One region of the Mesorhizobium sp. IMUNJ 23033 genome, then DNA from elsewhere that is predicted to be linked to it. Evidence: predicted binding sites of a transcription regulator. Region 1 holds the regulator's gene; each other region holds the start of a gene.
What was found. The regulator LexA, encoded in region 1, represses DNA repair genes until DNA is damaged. The targets are predictions, from matches to a motif close to TGTTCNNNNTGTGTTCNG.
Positions count from the first base shown of each region.

Region 2: a site for LexA is predicted at 841-858, ahead of ACFX5Q_RS03895 (ATP-dependent helicase). Genes of this name have one in related genera too.
Region 3: a site for LexA is predicted at 1,001-1,018, ahead of ssb (single-stranded DNA-binding protein). Genes of this name have one in related genera too.

Region 1 is NZ_JBJACT010000005.1:145,478-147,674, reverse strand. Features, by position in the region: gene ACFX5Q_RS07900 (ComEC/Rec2 family competence protein) at 1-477, shown strand, start outside; gene lexA (transcriptional repressor LexA) at 471-1,211, opposite strand; gene kynU (kynureninase) at 1,668-2,197, shown strand, end outside.
Region 2 is NZ_JBJACT010000002.1:126,136-128,332, reverse strand. Features, by position in the region: gene ACFX5Q_RS03900 (flavin-containing monooxygenase) at 1-756, shown strand, start outside; gene ACFX5Q_RS03895 (ATP-dependent helicase) at 899-2,197, shown strand, end outside.
Region 3 is NZ_JBJACT010000005.1:253,561-255,757, forward strand. Features, by position in the region: gene ACFX5Q_RS08460 (DUF2306 domain-containing protein) at 1-353, opposite strand, end outside; gene ssb (single-stranded DNA-binding protein) at 381-899, opposite strand; gene ACFX5Q_RS08470 (cupin domain-containing protein) at 1,085-1,504, shown strand; gene ACFX5Q_RS08475 (ArsR/SmtB family transcription factor) at 1,549-1,863, shown strand; gene ACFX5Q_RS08480 (SRPBCC domain-containing protein) at 1,860-2,197, shown strand, end outside.

The DNA of each region.
Region 1 (2,197 bases):
AAAGCCGAAACCATTGTCGTACCGGAGACCTTCGAGAAGGGAGACGCGCGGTTCGACATGGATCCGGCCGACCTGCCGCCGGGCTCGCCCTTCTACTGCAGCGCCGGTCTGTGCCTCGCACGGCATCCGTCCGGCGCCATCATCGCGTATGCAGAAGACCGCAAGGACGCGTGGAGAGCGTGTGCTTTCGCGACCCTGATCATCGTCAACGACGCCACCGCCTACGACCCTTGCCGCAATCCGCTTGTCCTTGTCGTCAAGAAACGGCAGCTTGCCCGCTTGGGCAGCGCCGCCGTCTTCTTCGACCAGCAATCGGCAATCGCGCCAGCGGAGATAGACTTCGCGATCGAGCAGCCGTACCGGCCCTGGCACGAGCAGCGCAGATTTTCGCGCGAGGCGAGGGGCCTGCCGTCTTACAAGAGACCCGAAAGGCAGGCCAGCAAACCGCCGCCAAAACAATCACCGCCGCCTCAGTAGCGCCGGATCAAGCCAACCAACTTGCCCTGCACCTTGACCCGGTCGGGCCCGAAGATGCGGGTTTCATAGGCCGGGTTTGCGGCTTCCAGCGCGATCGAAGCGCCCTTGCGGCGGAAGCGCTTCAGCGTCGCTTCCTCCTCGTCGACCAGTGCCACGACGATCTCGCCCGGGCTCGCCGTATCGGCATTGCGGATGATGACCGTATCGCCGTCGAAAATCCCGGCCTCGATCATCGAATCGCCCTTGACCTCCAGCGCGTAGTGCTCGCCGCCCATGATCATGTCCGGCGGCACCGAGATCGAGTGCGTCTGATGCTGGATGGCGTCGATCGGCACACCGGCCGCGATCCGGCCCATCACCGGGATGGACACTGCCGCGACCGCATCGTCGTCGTTGCCCGCCTGGGGCGTGCGCGACGATGCCATCGGCTTGATCTGCCGCCCGAGACCGCCCTGCCCAAGACTGCCCTGAATGACGCTCGGCGAGAACTTTTTCGCCGCATTGAGGCCGGGAGCGATCGAATCGGGTAGGCGCAGCACTTCGAGAGCGCGCGCCCGGTTGGGTAGCCGACGAATGAAACCGCGCTCCTCCAGCGCCGTGATCAGCCGGTGGATGCCCGACTTCGAGGCAAGGTCGAGCGCCTCCTTCATCTCGTCGAAGGATGGTGGAATACCACTTTCCTTCAGCCGCTCATGGATGAACATCAGCAGTTCATGTTGTTTGCGTGTCAGCATCGCGGCCCCCAACGGAATCAGAAAAACAAAACCAGAACAAACACTATCTGTTCCATTTGTGTTCCGCAACCGTTTAAAGTTTAATGAATGGCTTAAGGTGCCCGAAACGATGTTGTGGTCGACAGAGAATGTCAAACTCCCTCAGAGTCCGGCTTCATCGCATTGATTTTGTTTTCATTTATGGCCTCAGCCCGACTTGGAAGGCTCCAGTACCGGCAATCATTTGGCGCAGACATTCCCGGGTCGGGCCGTGTTCGACCATCCAGCCCGCTCGATGCACCGTGAACGAAACGAACTCAAAATGCCAACTTTGAGCAAAGGTCGAGGGTTGTCGTTGGGCCGACAAGTCATCAAGGCAGGTTCTTGCAGTGCGATGGCGAGTGATGAGAGAAAGTACCGATCGGCCTGTGTGTCGTCATTGCGTGCCGGTGTCCTGCGGAGGGGAGCAGACATATCATGACCGCAGTTCCTGATCTTGCGGCCGTCGAGGCGATGGACGCCGCGGATCCACTGCGCTCGCTGCGCGACCGCTTCATCCTGCCCAAAGGGGTGATCTATCTCGACGGCAATTCGCTGGGCGCTGCCTCGCATGCCGCTTTCGACGCGCTGCGCAAGGCGGCGACCGAAGAATGGGCGCAGGACCTCATCCGCGCATGGAACACGGCCGGCTGGTTCGACATGCCGCTCGAACTCGGCGACCAGCTGGGGCGCCTGATCGGCGCAGCGTCCGGCCAAACGGTGGTCTGCGACACCACCTCGATCAACATCTACAAGGTTCTGCACGCCGCAATGGCCATGCGGCCGGATCGGCCCGTCATCGTCGCCGAAGGCGACAGCTTTCCGACCGACCTCTACATGGCTGAAGGCGTGGCCTCGACCCGAAAGAACACCGTTCTCCGCCTCGCTGGCGTCGACGCGCCGACGATCGAGGAGCTGATCGACGAAAATGTCGCCGTGGTGCTGGTCAACCACGTCAACTACAAGTC
Region 2 (2,197 bases), on a different contig from region 1:
ATCGTCACTGCCGGCCAGACCCGGTACGTCGCCAGCCACGTCGTGGCCGCGGCCTCGAGCTACCAGAAGCCGAAGATCCCGGATTTCGCGGCGTCTCTCGATCCGTCGATCCGGCAATTTCACTCGGGCGTCTACAAGAACCCTGGGCAGCTCAATCCGGGCAGCGTGCTGCTGGTTGGTGCCAGCAATTCCGGTGCGGAAATCGCTATGGATCTCGCGGCTACGCATCAGGTCTGGCTGGCTGGCCGGCATCCCGGCCACATCCCCGTCGCCTACAATGGCTATTTCGCCATGCGTCTGGTGCTGCCGATCGTCCTCCGCATCGTTTTCCACCGCCTGCTCACGGTCGACACACCGATGGGCCGAAAGGCCAAGCCGCAGCAGCTGTCGCATGGCCTGCCGCTGATCCGGGTCAAGCAGCAATCTCTGGATGCCGCCGGCGTCCGCCGGGTCTCCCGCGTTGTTGGCGCCCGGGACGGCAAGCCGCTGTTCGACGACGGTCAGCTTCTCGACGTTTCGAACGTCATCTGGTGCACCGGTTTCCGGGCCGGGCTGGATTGGATCAAGCTGCCGATCTTCGACGACAGCGGCCGGGTGAAGCAGTATCGCGGCACGGTGGAGGGCGAACCCGGCCTCTATGTCTGCGGCCTGCATTTCCAGCATTCGACCTCGTCCACCATGATCCATGGTGCGGCTCGCGATGCCGGCTATGTGGCGGACAAGATCGGCGAGCGGATGCGGGCGGCCGCCCGGTAAAGGCTGACGGACGGGCTTTTGAACGCATTGTCGGGCGCCGGGGCGACAATATTCGCACGGCGCCCGGCAATTGCGCTGACAAACGAGAACAAAACGGAGACACTTCTGGCCTTTCGCTGCCGAATCACTACATTCGGGGGCGATGTCCGGCTTTTCGGAAGACATGCCCTTTTTTGACGAACCGAATGCGCGGCCCACGGCCCCGTCCGGCATCGCCGCGCGCGCCATGGCCGCCCGCAGCGGCCACAACAACGCACCCGACTATCTGAAAGGGTTGAACCCCGAGCAGCGGCTGGCGGTGGAAACCACCGAAGGCCCGGTCCTGGTGCTGGCCGGCGCCGGCACCGGCAAGACCCGCGTGCTCACCACCCGCATCGCCCACATCCTCGCCACCGGCAAGGCCTTCCCGTCGCAGATCCTTGCCGTCACCTTCACCAACAAGGCCGCGCGCGAGATGAAGCAGCGCATCGGCATCCTGATCGGCGAAGGCAATGTCGAGGGCATGCCCTGGCTCGGCACGTTCCACTCGATCGGCGTCAAACTGCTGCGCCGCCATGCCGAGCTTGCCGGGCTCAAATCCGATTTCACCATCCTCGACACCGACGATGTCGTGCGCCTGATCAAGCAGATCATCCAGGCCGAAGGGCTGGACGACAAGCGCTGGCCGGCCAAGCAGTTCGCCCAGATGATCGACGGCTGGAAGAACAAGGGCTTAGGCCCCGCCGACATCCCTGAGGGCGACGCGCGCAGCTTCGCCAACGGCAAGGGCCGCGAACTCTACAAAGCCTATCAGGAGCGGCTGCAGACGCTGAACGCCTGCGACTTCGGCGATCTGCTCTGCCACCCGATCCGCATCTTCCGCGCCTATCCGGATGTGCTGAAGGAATACCACAAGCGCTTCAAATACATCCTCGTCGACGAATACCAGGACACCAACACCGCGCAATACATGTGGCTGCGCCTGCTGGCGCAGCGGCCGGAAGGCAAGCCGATCTCCCCCCTTGAGGGGGAGATGTCCGGCAGGACAGAGGGGGGCGCCTCACGCCGACAGGCCGGTGGGGCACCACCCCCCTCTGTCGGCTCCGCCGACATCTCCCCCTCAAGGGGGGAGATCGGGCGCTCTTCGACCGAAACCCGCGCCACCGTAAACATCTGCTGCGTCGGCGATGACGACCAATCCATCTATGGCTGGCGCGGCGCCGAGGTCGACAACATCCTGCGCTTCGACAAGGATTTTCCCGGCGCCACCATCATCCGGCTGGAGCGCAACTACCGCTCGACGGCGCACATCCTTGGCGCCGCCTCACATCTCATCGCCCACAATGAGGGCCGCTTCGGCAAGACACTGTTCACCGACCGCGACGAGCCCGAGGACGACAAGGTGCATGTCCATGCTGCCTGGGATTCCGGGGAAGAGGCGCGCGCCGTCGGCGAGACCATC
Region 3 (2,197 bases), 110 kb from region 1:
GTGAAGATGCCGGCGCCGATCAGCGCGAAAACATAAAGCTTGATCATGGCGCCACGATGCGCGGTGACCTTATGGCTGTGCGCGTACCACACCGCCAGCGGCACGGTGACCAGCACCAGGATCGACAGCAGATGGATCGGGCTGAAAGGGCCGACAAGGCGTATCTCTCGGATCCAGAAACTCGAGATGGCTATGACAAGCATCAGCGCCGCCCAGACATAGCCGACGACGCGATGGCGCGTCGTGCCCTTGGGCAGCGCCAGCTGCGTGGCGCCAGTCACCAACGCAGCAAAGGCAGCGAAGGCATGCCAGGGAATTGGACGGGGCGCGGTAAGCAGCGGTCCCAGCGACATGGCGCCCTCTCCTGCAGTCGATTGGCCTCAGAACGGGATTTCGTCGTCCAGCTCTCGCGACGAACCGCCGCCACCGCCCTTGGCGCCACCGCCGCCGCGGCTGAAACCTTCGTTCGGGCCGGACTGGCCGAAATCGGAACCGCGGCTGCTGTTGCCGCCGCCGGCATAGTTGCCGACCTGGGCGCCGCCCTCGCCGCGCGCGTCGAGCATCTGCAGCTCGCCACGGAATTTCTGCAGCACGATTTCGGTCGTGTAGCGGTCATTACCGGTCTGGTCCTGCCACTTGCGCGTCTGCAACTGGCCCTCGACATAGACTTTCATGCCCTTCTTCAGATACTGCTCGGCCACCTTGGCGATCTGGTCGTTGAAGATGACGACGTTGTGCCACTCGGTCTTTTCCTTGCGCTCGCCGGAATTCTTGTCGCGCCAGCTTTCCGACGTGGCGATGCGGATGTTGACGACCGGCTCACCCGAGTTCAGGCGACGGATTTCAGGGTCCGCCCCGAGATTGCCCACCAGAATGACCTTGTTGATGCTACCCGCCATCATACTTCTCCGCGCTCATCCGAAACAAATTTTTGCCGACCGCACCTTACAGGCAACGGTCAATCCCCGCCTGCTGTGGCTGCCTTTTCCCACAAGGTTTTTGTTCTTTTTTTGTTCTATTCTGGTCACTCCCAGCTGTCAAGGAATGTCAGCAAGAGGTAGGGTGCCTGTTTGAAATTGCGAATATGTCGGGATCGAAAGGGCGGCGGCTGCGAATGAGAGTCATCGCACATATGGATCACCCGCGAGAGCAATGGCGGGCGGGCGTGGAAACCCGGATGCAGGCTTCCGCCAGCAACGGTGCCAGCCAGCTTTGCCTGTTTGAACAATGGGTTCAGCCGGGTGTCGGGGCTCCGACCCATTGGCACTCGGTCGAGGAAGTGCTTACCGTCATCACCGGAACTGCCGAAATGTGGATCGATGACGACCGCATGACGCTGACGGCGGGACAGTCGCTTCTTGTGCCCGCGGAGAGGAAGCACGGTTTTCGAAACGTCGGCACCGAGACGCTTCACATCCATGCCGTGCTGGCATCCCCGATCTTCGAGGCAATTTTTGACGGATCTGCCGAGCCGGTGAGACGCTGGCTTCCGGCGGCGCCATAAAACAGCACTTGCCAAACCAATAAGTATCCACTTATGCTTTGGCCATGATCGAAGCAGAGATTTTTCGCGCCCTTGCCGACCCGACGCGGCGCGCCGTCTATGAGCGGCTTGCCGCCAGCGAGATGACGGTGTCGGAACTGCGCACCGGCATGACCGTATCGCAGCCGGCGGTCTCGCAGCATCTGGCGGTGTTGCGCGGCGCCGGCCTGGTCACCGAGCGGCGGGCCGGCCGCAACGCATACTACCGCGCCGACCCGCAAGGACTCGACCCGCTGCTCGGCTGGATCGAGCGCTACCGTGCGTTCTGGCCGGAGCGCATCGAAAAGCTGAAGGCTGTTTTGAAGGACATGGACCCATGACAAAGCATGCGAAAAGTGCTGCGAACTCGCTCGAATTCGAATGCGAGCTGCCGGAACCGCCGGAGAAAGTGTGGCGCGCGCTGACCGAGCCCAAGCTGCTGGCGGCCTGGATGATGCCCAACGACATCAAGCCCGAGATCGGCCGCCGCTTTGCCTTTGCCAGGCCGGACGCGCCGATCGATTGCGAAGTCCTCGATGCCGAGCCCGGCAGGCTGCTGCGCTATTCCTGGCGCGAACGGCCGGAGCCGGACGATGCCAGCCAAGCGCTCGACAGCATCGTCACGTTTACCCTCGACCGTACGATTTCGGGCGGCACGCATCTGCGTATTGTCCA